DNA from 2 places in the Cytobacillus sp. Hz8 genome. Region 1 is predicted to be linked to the other one. Evidence: a T-box and tRNA genes for the amino acid it is inferred to sense, from the RefSeq annotation. Region 1 holds a T-box; the other holds one or more tRNA genes.
What was found. A T-box is a leader RNA that pairs with one kind of tRNA and senses whether it is charged. The one in region 1 lies ahead of leuS (leucine--tRNA ligase), so its partner is inferred to be a tRNA-Leu.
Positions count from the first base shown of each region.

Region 1 (12,165 bases):
AGCCCTTCCGTATCTTTATCTAGTCTACCCACAGGAAAAGGCGCAAAGACTCGATCCTCTTCTTCTAATAAATCAATAACCGTTTCCATCTCCATATCCTCTGTTGCTGAGATTACTCCAGGAGGTTTATTCATCATTAAATAAATAAACTCTTTATATTCAACGATCTCTCCGTTTACCATCACCACATCTATCTGCGGGTTAACATGCTGTTTTGCATCCTTGATGGCCATATCATTTACCATAATCTGACCATCCTTTAAAAGCTTTTTAACTTCCTTCCTACTTCCAAAGCCTAGATTGGCAAGCATTTTATCAATTCTCATATTTTTTATTTCCTCCATTTTCACAAAAAACTGGGCGAATATCCGTTACCTAAGTTTTAAAAGAGCATAGACTGCTAACATGGTTTAGAAAAATGCTAAGGAGATGGTGTGATGTATTACCCTCAACAACAACAACAAGGATATGAATTTTATCCGCCTGCTGATCCAAGAACACAAAGCTTTCCTGGTGGTGTCTTCCCAGGAGGGGGATTTGGAAATATCAATCGACGTTTAGATCAGCTTGATCGTCGTGTAGAGCGTTTAGACAATCAAGTTGACCGTATTAACAGGAGATTGGATCGTATTGAAAGACGATTAGGAATTAGGGATGAATACGCACAATATTAACAAAAGAAGGAGGCTGTCTGATTCTTCAGGGCCTCCTTTTTATATCAACAGACTTTTCTAGTTTAACCAAATATTCTTAACTTCTTCTTTAACCGATCTGCTCTTTCACCGAATAAGAAATTAATCAATTTCGTCTTATACCCTAAGTAAAAGTAAACCAAGACTCCGACCGCTGCGCAAGTACCAATAATAATCAGGGACTGCATCCGCAATTCAGATGATAAAAACATGGTAAGAATAATATAAACCGCTTTAACCAAGGCATACATAATAGCCGTAAAAATAATAATAAGCAGGCTTCTTCTCCAAACCAAGCGAAATTGGTATTTCGAGAATATTTTAATCACAATCAAGTTAATGATGATAGCAGCTAAATATCCTGTAGAAGTGGCCATAATCGCTCCATCTGTCTGAAATAATTTGATTAAAGGGATATTCAAACTCAATTTAAGCAGAATGCCAACTAATAAGCTTAATATCGTAAATCTCTGTTCATTAATTCCTTGAAGAATGGCTGCTGTAACAGAGTAAAGTGAAAATAATATAGCAACAGGGGCATAATGCCCAAGAACCACTCCCCCCATTGGGTCATATCCATAGAAAGCGGTATAAATAGGTTCAGCTAGCATAGATAATCCAATGGAAGCCGGTAAAGTTAGAAATAACATGACCTGAAAAGTTTGATTTAATTGACGATTTAACTCTTTAAATTCCCCAGCAATAAAGGATTTTGTTACACTTGGAACAAGTGTTAATGAAAAGGCCGTTGCTAAAGATACCGGAATGATCACTAGCTTATGTGATTGATAATTTAGAATAGACAGAGCATCCTCTGACAGCTTCTCTAAACCAATCTCTACCATCGCTCTATTAAAGGTGAGCTGATCGATAAATTGGAATAATGGATTGGCGATTCCCACCAGCACAAAAGGTGCTGCATAAAGAATAATTTCCTTATACATTTCACGAAGAGAGATCTCCATGTCGCCATGATTCTCAAGTAAAAGTTCATCGAGATATGGTTTCCGCTTATACCAATACCAAATAAGGACAGCAAGACTTCCAATTCCTCCGATAAAAGCAGCAAATGTTGCAACACTTACAGCAGAAATTAGACTTCCCTTCATCACCTTTAAGACAATGAAAGCTCCTGCAAGCAGGAAGATGATTCGAACAAGCTGCTCAATCACCTGCGAGACTGCGGAAGGTCCCATTGATTGATGTCCTTGGAAGAAACCGCGAATTAAACTCATGAACGGAATGATAATCAAAGCGAAACTGACGGCACGAATCACGGTTGCCACATCATCCACACTTGAGGTTAAATCCTTATCATTAATCGTCATCCCTGCAAGGATTGGTGCTGCAAAATAAAGGATTAAAAATGAAACAATCCCGCTGATCATCATTATAATCAGCCCTGATTTAAATAGCTTACGTCCTACAGCATATTCTCCCATTGCATTGTATTTCGAGATAAATTTCGATACCGCTAGCGGTACACCAGCTGTCGCAATACTGATAAATATCGTATATGGGACATATGAATATTGATATAATACGGTCCCATGCTTACCGACAATTGCATAAAAAGGTATGACATAAAAGAGCCCGAGAAATTTTGATAAAAAAGTCCCCAATGTTAGAATGAAAGTTCCTCTCAAAAGCTTCGATGACATAAAATCCCTTCCTAACCTAAAATGCATAAAGTAAACACTTTATGCTTAAAGTACCAAAAACTTTATCAGAAAAGAATAATGCTACCATCATCTCATCTGAAATCTTTATCATAATTATTCATAAAATAGCATTTCAAATAAACATTTTAACATAGATATTTATACAAAATCTGTGAACTATTTTCTACATGTTTTTGATACACACTATTTGTAGTTTACCCTTCTTTCCTCCAATTCGCCAGTTTGACTTAAAGAAGAATTTCTTTATATTGGATTTTCAAATAAGCTATTTTACTATGGCTTATCAAAATCCAAATCTGAATAACTTCACTTTCTGCTAGCATGCAGCGAACCTCCCTCAGGTCGCGTACGCTCCTAATGGATTTTTCTTTTCTCGCAAATCCCTTAGGAGTTTACGTGTATTCAAACGTAAGAATTTTTTTAATAAACTGCAATATTTGAGAATATTACCTTCAAATAAAGGATCAATAAACTTTTTATCGGCTTGCATTTGTTTTATAATAATTGAACACGTTTAGTAATGAAAAATATGAAGTTGGTGAATCTATGTTTGATGTGATTGTTATCGGTGGTGGCCCTGCAGGATTAATGGCTTCCATCGCAGCTGGTGAGCAAGGAGCAAAAGTGCTTCTTATCGATAAAGGAGACAAGCTAGGACGGAAGCTAGCTATTTCAGGAGGTGGTCGCTGCAATGTAACCAATCGATTGCCGATTGATGAAATAGTCAAGCATATTCCAGGGAATGGTCGATTCCTCTATAGCGCCTTTTCCATCTTTAACAATGAAGATATTATTACATTTTTTGAAAATCTCGGAATCAAGTTGAAGGAAGAAGATCATGGCCGGATGTTCCCTGTTTCCAATAAGGCTCAATCAGTCATTGATGCACTCATCAATCGAATAAAAGAGCTACAGGTGAAATTGATGACAAACGCTCCAGTTATGGATATTGATTATGATAGCCATATAACAGTCAAACTACAAAATGGTCAAAGTTTTAAAAGTCATGCCGTCGTTATTGCCGTTGGTGGAAAATCGGTTCCCCATACCGGATCCACAGGAGATGGATATGCTTGGGCCCAAAAAGCTGGACATATGATCACAGATTTATTCCCTACTGAAGTGCCGCTTACTTCAAATGAACCGTTCATCCACAATAAAATATTGCAGGGGTTATCTTTAAGGGATATCAATTTAAGTGTACTAAATCCAAAAGGAAAACCCTTAATCACTCATCAAATGGATATGCTTTTTACCCATTTTGGCATAAGCGGTCCAGCCGTCTTACGCTGCAGTCAATTTGTCGTGAAAGCGATGAAAAAATGGAATATAGCAAATGTAACCATGAATATTGATGCGATTCCTTCCAAAAAAGAAGACGAGCTTTTTCAGGAAGTCTTAAAAATGGTCAAGACAGAACCAAAAAAGAGCATTAAAAATATTTTTAAAGGGTTGCTTCCTGAACGTTATCTTCTATTTCTCTTTGAAAAAAGCGAAATGGATCCGCTCACGATCGGAGCCAACCTTTCCAATGAAAAAATCAGGGGATTTGTTCATTTATGCAAACAATTTCAATTTCAAGTAAATGGTACATTGCCTTTAGAGAAAGCATTTGTAACAGGTGGAGGTGTTTCTGTGAAGGAAATAGAGCCACAAACAATGGCTTCTAAATTCATGAACGGCTTATATTTCTGTGGAGAAATCTTAGACATCCATGGCTATACAGGTGGTTACAACATTACCTCTGCTCTTGTAACCGGCAGACTTGCAGGGATAAATGCAGCGAAATATGCTTTACATGAATGATCCTAAGCCATGCTTCATCATAAAAAAGAGCTTGATTCCATCAAACCGAATCAAGCTCTATAAATGATCATAGCAGAAAAACAATAAATTTGATCATCTTCATCTTCCTGCATTGCTGCAATATTATATTTAATATCTAATAGCTTTTTCTCTTCGATCGTCTCTAAAAAACGATTCATTTCGATTTCAAGGTCTTTTTCGTGCTCTTGGTCGAACAGTTTTACTTGAATCATTTTTTCCCTCTCCCTCTCTTTTTCACATTCCTACCCAAAATGGAAGGATTTTATTCAGGAAAGGGATAATTTTTTTAGTTTGCCACAATATTAACAAGTTTACCTGGTACAGCAATCACCTTACGAATCGTTTTCCCATCAATCTGTTCTTTGACCTTATGATCATCCATCGCTAATTGCTCTAATTCTTCCTTTTTCATACCGGTTGGAACCATCATTTTGGCTTTTACTTTTCCATTAATCTGAACAACGATTTCCACTTCATTATCGACTAGCTTCGCTTCATCATAGGCTGGCCATGCTTGATAAGAAACAGTTCCACTATACCCAAGCTTCTCCCATAATTCTTCTGCTACATGAGGGCAAATTGGAGATAGCATTTTAACAAATCCTTCAATATAGGATTTAGGAAGTATAGTTGCTTTATAGGCTTCATTAATAAAGACCATCATTTGCGAAATCGCGGTATTAAAGCGAAGTCCTTCAAAATCCTCTGTCACCTTTTTCACAGTTTGATGATAGATCTTTTCCAGACTATTTGCTTCATCTGTATCTTGAATCTTTGGACTTAAGTTTCCATCCTCTTCCACTAATAATCGCCAAATGCGATCTAGGAAACGGCGAGAACCATCAAGCCCATTGGTAGACCATGCAATAGAAGCATCTAGTGGTCCCATGAACATTTCATATAATCGTAATGTATCAGCACCATGAGTATTGACAATTTCATCAGGATTCACGACATTGCCTTTTGATTTACTCATTTTTTCATTATTTTCACCAAGAATCATACCTTGATTAAATAATCGTTGGAATGGTTCTTTTGTCGTCACAGCCCCAATGTCATAAAGGAATTTATGCCAGAAACGAGCATATAACAAGTGAAGAACCGCATGCTCTGCACCACCAATATAAATATCGACAGGGAGCCATTCCTTTAACTTTTCAAGATCAGCGAGCGCTTGCTCGTTTTTCGGGTCAATATAACGTAGATAATACCAGCAGCTTCCTGCCCATTGTGGCATCGTATTCGTTTCACGACGACCTTTTTTCCCCGTAACAGGATCCACAACATGCACCCAATCCTCGATATTGGCTAATGGAGATTCTCCTGTACCTGATGGCTTGATTTCTTTTGTTTTTGGAAGCATTAATGGCAGCTCTTCCTCTGGTGCAGCTGTCATTGTCCCATCTTCCCAGTGAATAATTGGAATAGGTTCACCCCAATATCTTTGACGGCTAAATAACCAATCACGAAGACGATAGGTCACCTTTTTCGTTCCAATACCTTTTTCCTCGAGCCAAGATATGATTTTTTGAATCGCTTCTTCTTTATTTAATCCATTCAAGAAATCAGAGTTCACATGTAGGCCTTCTCCAGTATATGCTTCTTTGATGACATCTCCACCTGCAACAACCTCTTTAATTGGCAAGTCAAATTTAAGTGCAAATTCATGATCGCGTTCATCATGACCTGGAACCGCCATAATAGCTCCTGTTCCATAACTTACTAATACATAATCAGCAATCCAAATCGGCATTTTTTCACCGTTTACTGGATTAATCGCAAATGCTCCAGTGAAGACTCCTGTTTTTTCTTTCGCTAAATCTGTACGCTCAAGATCGCTTTTAGATTTTATTTGATCTAAGTAAGCTTCTACGGCATCTTTTTGCTCTGTTGTTGTAATTTTTTCAACTAGGGCATGCTCTGGTGCAAGTACAGTGTATGTCGCACCAAATAAGGTATCTGGTCTCGTAGTAAATACTGTGAATGTATCGTCTAATCCGTCAATATGGAATGTAACCTCGGCACCCTCAGAGCGGCCAATCCAATTTCGTTGCATATCCTTTAAGCTTTCAGGCCAATCTAACTCTTCAAGATCCTCTAATAAACGATCCGCATAAGCAGTAATTCTTAACATCCACTGCTTCATTGGGCGGCGTTCAACTGGATGCCCACCGCGTTCACTTTTTCCATCAATGACTTCTTCATTGGCAAGCACGGTGCCAAGTGCTGGACACCAATTAACAGCTACTTCATCAATATAGGCTAAATCTTTTTCAAATAACTTTAAAAAAATCCATTGCGTCCATTTATAATAATCTGGGTCTGTTGTATTGACCTCCCTGTCCCAATCATAGGAGAAACCTAATGATTTAATTTGGCGACGGAATGTTTCAATATTTAACTTAGTGAAATCAGCTGGGTCATTCCCTGTATCTAATGCATATTGTTCTGCAGGAAGCCCAAATGCATCCCATCCCATTGGATGAAGAACATTATAGCCTTGCATTCGTTTCATTCTTGATAAAATATCTGTTGCCGTATATCCCTCAGGATGCCCCACATGAAGACCGGCACCAGATGGATATGGGAACATATCTAATGCATAGAATTTACGTTTCCCTTTATCTTCTGTTGTTTTAAAGGTTTTGGATTCTTCCCAATATTTTTGCCATTTTGTTTCAATTTCTTGATGATTGAAGCTCATCGTTTTTTTCCTCCTAAATTCTAAATATAGCCAAATATATTTGTTCATTTTATTGAGCTTTTTAAATAAAAAAACTCTCATCCCTATAGGGACGAGAGTTTATGTATCTTCTCCCGCGGTACCACCCACATTAGTGACGAATTTAAGTCACTCGCTTCATTCATCCTTAACGCGGTAAACGGCAAGCATTACTATGTTAGGGTTCATACTTGCAACTCAAGAGGTGAGTTCATAATGGGCCTGATTGACTCTCACCAGCCGTCAATTCTCTAAAACAGGCTTTTCACTATTACTATTCCTCGTCATAGTCATTTTTTATAAAATATAGTCATATTGTATTAAATTTAATTTGAATATGCAAGTCGTCAAAAAATTGTTGTCAAGTTCTTTTATTCACTTTCTTCGATTCTATTTTTTTGAAAGAAAAAGCCAGCTCATCGATGAGTTGGCTTTTAAGATGGAAGAGATGATACTATATTTCGCTTTTCTGTTAAAATATCGTTTAGAGATTGCTTTAATTGTATTTTCTGACTCCAGCCTATATTTTGTAACTCTAGAGGCTTAATGGACTCAAGCTTTTCATTCTCATCTTGTAAACCCTTAAACTGAAAATTGACTGTTGCCATGGAATGAAAAACGTTTATGATTTCCTTTAAGGTTCTCGGGTTCCCCGAACAAACATCATATATTTTTCCCGCTTCTCCCTTTGCAAACATATAATCATAGGCTAAAACTGCATCTCGCACATCAAGGAAATCCCGCTTTGCCAATAAGTTACTAACCTCTAAAAATTTACTTACGTCACAAAACTCCATCTTTGCAATTTTTTCAGCAAGAATAGAGCAGACTCCTTTTGATGGACCTGGACCGATTAAATTGGAAGGTTTAGCAATCATAATATTCATATGAAAGAGGGTTTGCCAAGCTTGGGCTGCTAACACCTGAATCGATTTACTAAAACTATAGGGATGAGTTGGAGTGGATATTTGATTAAGATCAGATTGTAGAGCAGAGCCTACGACGATGATTTTACAAAATGGAAAATGAACGCGAATGGATTCAATGAGATAGGCGGTCGAAACAACGTTGTTTTCAAAAGTCGCAAGCGGTTCCTTCCACGAAGTAGGGACATGATTTTGACCTGCAAGATGAAGGAGAAAATGTGGCTTAGTTTTGTGAATAAGTGCATCAACCCCTTGTTTATTGGTTAAATCACATTTCTCAATCAGCATTCCCTGATGTTCAAATGAAAGTGTCTTCCTTCTAACTACCCCTATTACTTGATAACCTTTGTTTAAAAAATGCTCACATGCATGAATGCCAGTAAAACCACTAGCTCCAGTAATCATGATTCTTTGCTGTCGACTCATTTTAAGTCTCTACCTTTCTTGAAATATGGTGACAGATGGAATCATCTAGTATCTGTTTTATCCCACTCTTAACGGACAGGAGGTCCTAGTCAGGCGAAGCCACAGGATGTGGCGTCCCTTGAGCGTGATAAGTGAAATAAGATTTTTCTTTGGGATTCAGCCCTTAGAAAAATCAATCAGGCTCTGCGTAACTAACCATCAGTGGGGGATGAATGGCAGACTAAAAGCGCGACGTCAACACATAAGTCTGCACACTTCACGTCCTGTGCGTCGAAAACCCCCACTGATGGAAGTTTCACTTTATATGAAGCACAACCGGAATGAAAAACTCAATTTACTTTTTGGAGTTGATAAGCATACGTTTTCGATAAACCTTCTAAAATATCTATTTGAGGAACCCATTTCAATGTTTGAACTATCTTGTGATTATCTAAGCAACTATGCTTTATATCTCCGATTCTCTCTTTTGTTCGAGCGGAATCAATTTTCACTCCATGAAGATCCGATAATATATCCACAACCTGATTGATTGATGTCTTTTTAGCTGTACTTGCATGAAAAATTTGTTGATTCTCATTATCCAATGCAGCTAAATTAGCGGTAACAATATCCTTTACAAAGATAAAATCTCTTGACTGCTCGCCATCCCCGTGAATGCTTAATGATTTTTTGTTTTGAATATGGTCAAGAAATACTGCGATAACGCCCCCTTCTCCTTTTGGCAATTGCCTTGGTCCATAAACATTGGCATATCTGAGAATGGTAAAAGGAAGCTGGTAAAGCTCATAAAATATCCGAATATAGTTTTCTGCCGCCAGTTTAGATAACCCATAATAGGAAGCTGGATGGACTGGATCATCCTCTCTGATGATTTCTTTTTGCAGATTTCCATAGACCGCAGAAGTAGAGGCAAAAATGAATTTCTTTACAGATGCATCTCTGCATGCCTCAAGAATATTGATTGTGCCAATTAAATTAACCTCTGCATCATATTTAGGATCAAGGATAGATTTACTAACATCTGCCTGTGCGGCCAAATGGAAAACCGCATCAGGCTTGAGCTGGATAATAATTTTCTTTGCTGTTTCACTACAAATATTGACAAGATGTAGCGATGCTTGCGGATTCTTAAATTGGAGTTTTCCAGTGCTTAAATTATCCAAAACATGAACCTCATCCCCTCTAGCTATGAGCGCATCTACAAGATGAGAACCTATAAATCCTGCTCCACCTGTAACGATAACCTTCATCATATAGTCTCCCTTTTATTTTTTACCAGTGTATGTCTTAGGAATAGATATGCTATAAGTCAGTTGACTAAAATCCCATTACTGGCCATAAGAAAGTACAAAGGGAGAATCTTAATTTGAAGGATCATTATGAATCACAGACGAAACAGGCAATTTATAGTCTTCTGGCAAGGATTGAATGATTTCATTCCACACTTCATCATCAACAAATACTTCTTCCCCAACTGCTGTATAATCAAATAAAGAATCAAAGGAATGGCCAGACATCGGTTTAAAGATTCCCATGGAATCTGGATTAGGAAGAATATAATCTTCTGGAAGGATTTCTTTGATTGGCTCCCAAGTAGTTGGATCCACGAACACCTCAACAGATGCAACATCTTCTGTAAAGAGCTCACTGAAATTCATGCTGCTCATTGGTTTAAAGGTTTCTAAGGCAAAAGGATTGGGGATGACATAGTAATCAGGAAGAGCCTTTTCGATCACTCCCCAAATTTCCGGATCAACAAACACCCCATTAATACTCGTCGGATTTGAGAATAAGGCATTGTAGTGATTGGCATTCATTTTTCGCATCACAATGCCAATGCTTTCATTTGGAAGGGAGTATCTATCTGGTAAACTGTTTGAAATTTTCCCCCAAATATCGGCATCAACAACCAAATTCGTAAGCGGAGTTTTCTCTGAAAATAACAGATTGTAATGATCCCCAACAAATGGTTTAAGAATTAAGATTGTTTGCGGATTGGGCATAATAAATCCCTTAGGAAGATTGGCTGATAACCTCTTCCATAGCTTTTCTGAAATAATAATCTCCGGATTCAGAATCGTTTGAGAGAAATACGGATTCAGGCGATTGCTATTGACATATGGGAATTCAGGGCTCTCTTCTAGTGGCTCCACCACCGCTGGCTTTGGCTCAGGCTTACGCCATAAACTGTTCCATATATTTCTCCCCCATGAGACAGAATTTACTAACCAGACTTTAATCGATTGTAATATCGTCGTCATTCTCTAAGACCTTCTCCCGCTTTGTAATCGCCTCATTGTACACATCCAATAATGATCTAATCCCTTTTTCAAGAGACCAGTGGGTCATTCCCCATTTCTTGGCATTTGAACCTAATGTTTTTCTTAAGCGATCATTTTGAAGGAGCCGTTCTATTTTTTCAGATAATGCATCAGGATCTTCAGGGGGAGCAAGCAATCCTGTCACTCCGTCCTCAACCATTTCTGGAAGACCACCCACTGCACTCACGATGGCAGCTTTTCCTGAAATCTGAGCTTCAATTAAAGACAAAGGCTGATTTTCGATAAGACTAGGAAGAACATAAATATCTGCATTTGCTAAAAGGCTTGGAATATCATCCCTTTTTCCAAAGAAAAAGACATCATCCTCGATTCCAAGAACCTTACTTTGTATCTTTAATTCTGCTTGTTTTTCACCGGACCCAACAATCCAACAAACCCAATCATTACGTTTTTCTTTTAATTTTCCTAAAGCCTTTAATAAATGCTGAACCCCTTTCAGCTCTACAAGTCTACCTGTAAAAATAATAACCTTTTTATCCTTAGGTCGGACAATAGCGGATTTCTGTTTCGCTTTCCTAATGAAATTCTCTGTATCAAAGCCATAATGGAGTACTTTAATTTGTTCCGGATTGACTTGAAACTCATTGGTTAATACATTCTTCAGCCAGTTATTTGCTACTATGGTCACTTCTGCTGTCGATGCACCTATATGCTCCAAATCATCATAATAAGCCCTCGCCATATATGAGTTATTAGATTTGTGGTAGGAATCAATTTGATGTCTAATTTCATGAGCAACAGAACCGTGGAGAGTGGAGACTAAAGGTGTGGATTTAGGGCGTATCCGATTAATACAGGCTGTTGAAATTACATCCTGTGTATGAATCAAATCATATTTATCTAATCCTAAATAAGCTGCTCCTAGTTCAAATACATACCGTTGGAATTCAGTATATTCCACCAATTTATTAGCATAAATGGCAGGATAGTTTTGGGGATTTATTTTTGCTTGTAACAAAGGGAGAATCTTTTCTTTTGAAATTTTTCTCCCCTCGTTGACAATATGGACACTGTTATTTTCATCTCCATATCCAAGCAAATCCACCTCATGACCTAGCTGCTCCAATTTATTCTTGAGCTGAACCATATAATTCCAAACACCACCCAAATGTGGCACATCCCAATATGTGGCTAACAAGATTTTCATTCATGCATCTCTCCTAATGATTGTCGTATACATACACAATATTTAATGAGGTACAAGAATGTATAGACCACTATCTTAGGACAAAAGGAATTTTTTCTACCATTTTCACTAATATTTCGACCTTTCTTAGTAAATTCGCACCATTTGAAGAATGATTGGGGTTCCCAGAAGGGGAAAATCATCCGTTTTTAAAATCAGTTTCCCTTTCTTGACTTCATAATTTATTTTGGGTTGCAGCACCCCATTGATAAAAAGATTGACATAAGAATAATCCTTAGGATCATGTATCGATTGTTGTCCGTAGCCATCGACAGCATCTTGTTCGGAAAAGATTCTTTTTTTGCCGTCAGCTACCACAAAAAATTCATGTGTAATCACTTTTTTAGGAGAAGAAACACGAA
Region 1 is NZ_JBHKFI010000009.1:40,191-52,355, reverse strand. Features, by position in the region: gene ACE38V_RS12565 (pseudouridine synthase) at 1-326, opposite strand, end outside; gene ACE38V_RS12560 (hypothetical protein) at 438-674, shown strand; gene ACE38V_RS12555 (putative polysaccharide biosynthesis protein) at 737-2,353, opposite strand; gene ACE38V_RS12550 (BaiN/RdsA family NAD(P)/FAD-dependent oxidoreductase) at 2,921-4,180, shown strand; gene ACE38V_RS12545 (sporulation protein Cse60) at 4,231-4,413, opposite strand; gene leuS (leucine--tRNA ligase) at 4,488-6,905, opposite strand; T-box leader at 6,990-7,220, opposite strand; gene ACE38V_RS12535 (NAD-dependent epimerase/dehydratase family protein) at 7,358-8,275, opposite strand; gene ACE38V_RS12530 (NAD-dependent epimerase/dehydratase family protein) at 8,605-9,525, opposite strand; gene ACE38V_RS12525 (hypothetical protein) at 9,637-10,536, opposite strand; gene ACE38V_RS12520 (glycosyltransferase family 4 protein) at 10,511-11,764, opposite strand; gene ACE38V_RS12515 (DUF4183 domain-containing protein) at 11,891-12,165, opposite strand, start outside.

Region 2 (5,140 bases), on a different contig from region 1:
TTGGCTCAGTAGCCCAGTCGGTAGAGCACGACCAAATAAGCTGCGAAGCAAAAGCATCAGCACACAAAACGAACGGTTACTTGAATTGACTTCCTGAGTTTTGTGTGAAGGACGAAGTGAAATTATCTGTAGGTAAATATATTTATATGGCTCAGTAGCTCAGTCGGTAGAGCAAAGGACTGAAAATCCTTGTGTCGGCGGTTCGATTCCGTCCTGAGCCACCATTTATGTTTAAAAAGATGCGTGGCCTAATAAATCTTATATGATTAAGTAGATGCCGGCCTAGCTCAATTGGTAGAGCAACTGACTTGTAATCAGTAGGTTGGGGGTTCAAGTCCTCTGGCCGGCACCACTAAGATGTTAATTGTGATATAATAATTTTATATGTTAATATGGAGGGGTAGCGAAGTGGCTAAACGCGGCGGACTGTAAATCCGCTCCCTTGGGTTCGGCGGTTCGAATCCGTCCCCCTCCACCATTTAGGGGTATAGTTTAAAGGTAGAACGAAGGTCTCCAAAACCTTTGGTGTGGGTTCGATTCCTACTACCCCTGCCATTTATTGTGGCGGTCGTGGCGAAGTGGTTAACGCATCGGATTGTGGCTCCGACACTCGTGGGTTCGATTCCCATCGATCGCCCCATTATATTTTAAAAAGTTTATTTTTTAAGTGGCTCGTAAAGGGTTTCTTTTAAGGATATTCTTGAATAGAGTTTGTGGTTAGATATAAACGAATGTTGATTCGTTTAGGGATACTCTTGGATGTGGTTTGTGGTTATATTTTTATGAATGTCGAAACATTTAACTACAGGAGTTGTTCATAGAAGCTTTTTCATTTGCAATTAAATGTTTCTGCGATGATTATTCATGAAGCTTAATCGAAGAAGTGCTTCGTGGAGTTTATTCAATGGGCTATAGCCAAGCGGTAAGGCAACGGACTTTGACTCCGTCATGCGTAGGTTCGAATCCTGCTAGCCCAGCCATTATGCGGAAGTAGTTCAGTGGTAGAACATCACCTTGCCAAGGTGAGGGTCGCGGGTTCGAACCCCGTCTTCCGCTCCATTTTTTGTTTTTGGCGGCATAGCCAAGTGGTAAGGCAGAGGTCTGCAAAACCTTTACCACCGGTTCGAATCCGGTTGCCGCCTCCATTAAATTTTCATTTTTTTTGTTTATTTGCCGGGGTGGCGGAACTGGCAGACGCACAGGACTTAAAATCCTGCGGTAGGTGACTACCGTACCGGTTCGATTCCGGTCCTCGGCACCATTCTCATATATACTCAAGTCTTAACCATTTGGTTAAGACTTTTATTTTGGAATAGTTCCTCCATCAATTAATATCTCTTTTCTATTTCCTCCTTAAAATATGTGCAAAGAAAAATTGTACAGTATTTCCTGTTTCTAAGCATTTACTGAAATTTACTAAAATATTCCATTTTATGATTAAGACCTAGTTTTTTTTAACCCGATATTGACCATAATGGTTATATATATTTAAAGTGTTTGGAAATATCAATCACATCGATGAGATAATTCAGTCTAAGAATGATTTTTCTACAATAATGGAGATATCCAGCCCAGTCACATGTATAAAACATTTTTGCCATTCTCTTCTTAAATCAGCTTTTAACTAGGATAGTCCATTCGTTTTTATCATAGAGAAGAGATCAATATTGATGGTTACCAAGATTTTATAAACAAAAACATGAATGGCTCAGCTAAAGGGATTGGAACATCACAACATAATTTTCAGGTGCTTCATCATTTTGATTTCAAAGAGTAAAGAAAAAGAGGTTGAGGAAATTGTATGGAGATCGACTAAAAGAATTAAGATTGGAGCATGGGTATACGATGGAGGAGGTCGGGAGAAAAATAGGTATAAAAAAGTCAAGCTATGCCTCCTACGAATCAAAATATCGCCATCCTCCATTAGAAAAATTAATAAGTTTTTCTAAACTTTATGGTGTATCAGTTGATTATATTTTAGGACTTTCCAATGATAGAACCATGGATGCCTGTCTCCATAATCGTCTGAAAGAGGTGTGTAAAAAAAGAGGATACCAATGGGAAGGACAGGATATTCCTGATGAAGTGAGGGGGTTGTTGGAGTTTTTGTTGGAAGATGCAACCTGAGAGAATCCTTAATATTCAATCTTCGACGAAAAATGCAATGCCGCAAATTTGAATGCTCTTCGTTGTTTTGCTGTATCAGTCATAAAATGCTGTTAAATTGGATTTCATTTATTGATTATATGTTTTTTAAGAGAAAGGTTTATCTCTTTGAAAAACAGCGAAGCAATTGGTTATACTTACGTAACAGCTATCTATTGGAGGCATGAAGTGCTAGTTGCTTCTGCAAAAGAAAAGATTGGTACTTTTGAAGGAATATTAGAAGTGGATATGGGGTCGCTAAAAAATTTACAATGGCGGTATCCCGAATGGGAATAATAGTGGATATATATAGATATATCCTAATAGTAAAATAAGGATGAGAGATAAGAATAGTGAAATTATACTTCGAATGACTGATTTTTTATCATTATTCTTATCTAAAGTTAAACTGATCACTGCCAAAATAAACGATACCAAAAGAAAAGGTATAAGATAATATACCCAAGTTGTATTTCTATGGTCTGTTAATAGTAAGCACCAGATTATGAAAGCAATTACTGAGATCACGGTTATTCCAAAAGACCATTTATTGGCTAAGAGTATAAGCTCTCTCTTTTTTTGTATCATTCAGCATATTTATTCCCCCTTCCAAATATATCCTGTATTTTATTTTAATTTATCCCCTGTTTATCTTTCAAATAAGGATTCTTAATTGAACTGACCTGCTTAGTGTAATAGCTTCATCAAAAAAATTGGTTAGTTCTTCTTTGAAAAACTTCATTATTACCTGAATTAAGTTAATTAAAATATGAAAAAACAGCTAAAAATGCAATGGAATCTTGAACACTTGCACGATACTTTAAGTATATTTCTCCACATTGTGATAACTCCATCTTTGTTTTCTTTTATTTTTATATGTAGCCAATAAAGACCATATTACCTGACAGAAATGAAAAGGTGAATTGACATATTACATTGGTTTAAAACAGTACTTCTAATAATACATTTACAGAAATTCTCCAAAATAAAACAGACTAATCTAATTAATTCATCTTTTTTCTTTTATTTTATACTATGGATCTATATAAAAAATTATTTGACAAAAACTAATTCTGATGTTATATTATATTTTGTCACGTTAATACTATGCCGGTGTGGCGGAATTGGCAGACGCGCACGACTCAAAATCGTGTTCCTTCTGGAGTGTCGGTTCGACCCCGACCACCGGTATCGAAAAAGGCGGGAAAAAGCCTATAGGTTCAAGGGTTTAGGAGAATATCCTAAGTCCTTTTTCTTATGCTCCGAACACGATTCGAATAGCAAAAATCGTGTGCGTATAATCGTGTACGGTGGGGTGAGAAGTGAATAAAAAAAAGAAAAAATGAGAAAAAATTGCAGGAGAAAAGCAAGAGTGAAAGAAGAGGGGAACTGAGCAAAGAAGAGATACGGCTAATTTCTAATGATTTTTCGGAAATGAACTATTCCTTAGATGACCTAATTGAAATATTTATAGAGGATTGCGAGCTAAGGAATCTAAGGGAACACACATTGAAATATTATCGGAATGAATTAAACGCATTTAAAAACCTTTTACGTGAACTAAGGATTCCATTGCTTACAAATGAGATTTCTGGTGATGTAATAAAGCAAAATGTGATATTGCATATGAAAAAGAAGGGGATTAAGCCCGTTAGCCATCCATGAAGCGAAAAAATCGATGCTTCACCACAGAGAATGAAAATAGTAGTCCCTGGACATAACGAAAGTGCAGGAAAGAGGAAATCAGCGAAGACCAAGAAAGGAAACAAGTATCTAAGATCAGCATTAACCGAAGCAGCTCATTCTGTAAGAGGATCTAAAAACTACCTCGGAGCACTGTATAGGCGTACAGCATCACGAAACAAAGAGGAGAAAGGTTATTCATTAATCCCAGAAACAGATAAACTATCAGGTCTCGATTGGATTCAAGAGGTTTTGAATTTGTACTATGAGCATAGGTATGAAGAAGCAGAGTCTGTACTTTGTTATCAAAAAGAAAATGGTAATAGTTCACAGGATCTTATTTATCACTTGGCTTATGTTTCTTTTAATTTGAAAAGATATTACGACAGTCTAAATCAAATAGAAAAAATTGATATCGATAGGGTAGAGGCAATTCGAAGGGATGGATTTAAAGAAAATGTATTTTCTTTAAAGGCAAAAATTTATATAGAACTGAAGAAATATGACGAAGCAATGATGCTATATGAATATTTGACAAAAATGAATCCACATAATATTAATCTTCAATACCGGCTGGCAATCACTTATGGTTTAGTAAATAAGCCAAATAAAGCGATAAACTTGCTTGAAGAAATCAATGAAGAAACACCTGGGTTACTTTATATAGTAAAAAAATTAGGTCATGCTTATGATATGAAAAAAGATTTCAGTAAGGCTAGAGCCTATTTCAAATATGCTTTACAAATGGATCCAAACGATGAAATAATTCAAAATAGGTTAAAGGTTTATGAGCAGTATTTACATTTTTTATGTTGGAACAGTAGGAGATCGCGACGAAAGAATGTGAAAACAAATGGGTGATTTAAATAAAGTAAAGGAAATGATTGAGACTGACGAAAAAGTTGTGAAAACAAAAATCACTTTTTTACAAGATGGGAAACAGAAATATAGGTATTTGCTAGAGAAGTGGTGGGAAGAAAACACAGATAATTTTGCAACAATAATAATGCTAAATCCTAGTAAGGCTGATTCAATAAAAATGGACCTTACTATCATGAATGTGATGAATTACTTTGTGGATAACGGGTTGGGAGGCATGAAAGTACTTAATTTATTTTCTTTTATGTCGACAAATCCAGATAATTTGAAAGATCGTAATGAAGATTACGAAGCATTGAATTTGGAATATATAAAAGATGTATTCAAGGATTCAGAAATAATAATTATTGCTTGGACAAGAGGTGAAAAGATAACTGAAAAGAGAAAATTAAAAGAAACACTAAGTTTGTACTCAGATAAATTAAAGTGTTTC
Region 2 is NZ_JBHKFI010000038.1:140-5,279, forward strand. Features, by position in the region: tRNA gene ACE38V_RS23090 (tRNA-Phe) at 149-224, shown strand; tRNA gene ACE38V_RS23095 (tRNA-Thr) at 277-352, shown strand; tRNA gene ACE38V_RS23100 (tRNA-Tyr) at 395-478, shown strand; tRNA gene ACE38V_RS23105 (tRNA-Trp) at 482-555, shown strand; tRNA gene ACE38V_RS23110 (tRNA-His) at 565-640, shown strand; tRNA gene ACE38V_RS23115 (tRNA-Gln) at 906-980, shown strand; tRNA gene ACE38V_RS23120 (tRNA-Gly) at 985-1,059, shown strand; tRNA gene ACE38V_RS23125 (tRNA-Cys) at 1,072-1,145, shown strand; tRNA gene ACE38V_RS23130 (tRNA-Leu) at 1,173-1,261, shown strand; gene ACE38V_RS23135 (helix-turn-helix domain-containing protein) at 1,798-2,127, shown strand; gene ACE38V_RS23140 (hypothetical protein) at 2,275-2,442, shown strand; tRNA gene ACE38V_RS23145 (tRNA-Leu) at 3,255-3,336, shown strand; partial or broken gene ACE38V_RS23150 (transposase) at 3,856-4,005, shown strand; gene ACE38V_RS23155 (tetratricopeptide repeat protein) at 4,198-4,689, shown strand; gene ACE38V_RS23160 (DUF1643 domain-containing protein) at 4,682-5,140, shown strand, end outside.
Region 2: it encodes a tRNA-Leu, which carries the amino acid that the T-box ahead of leuS (leucine--tRNA ligase) is inferred to sense. The anticodon was not compared.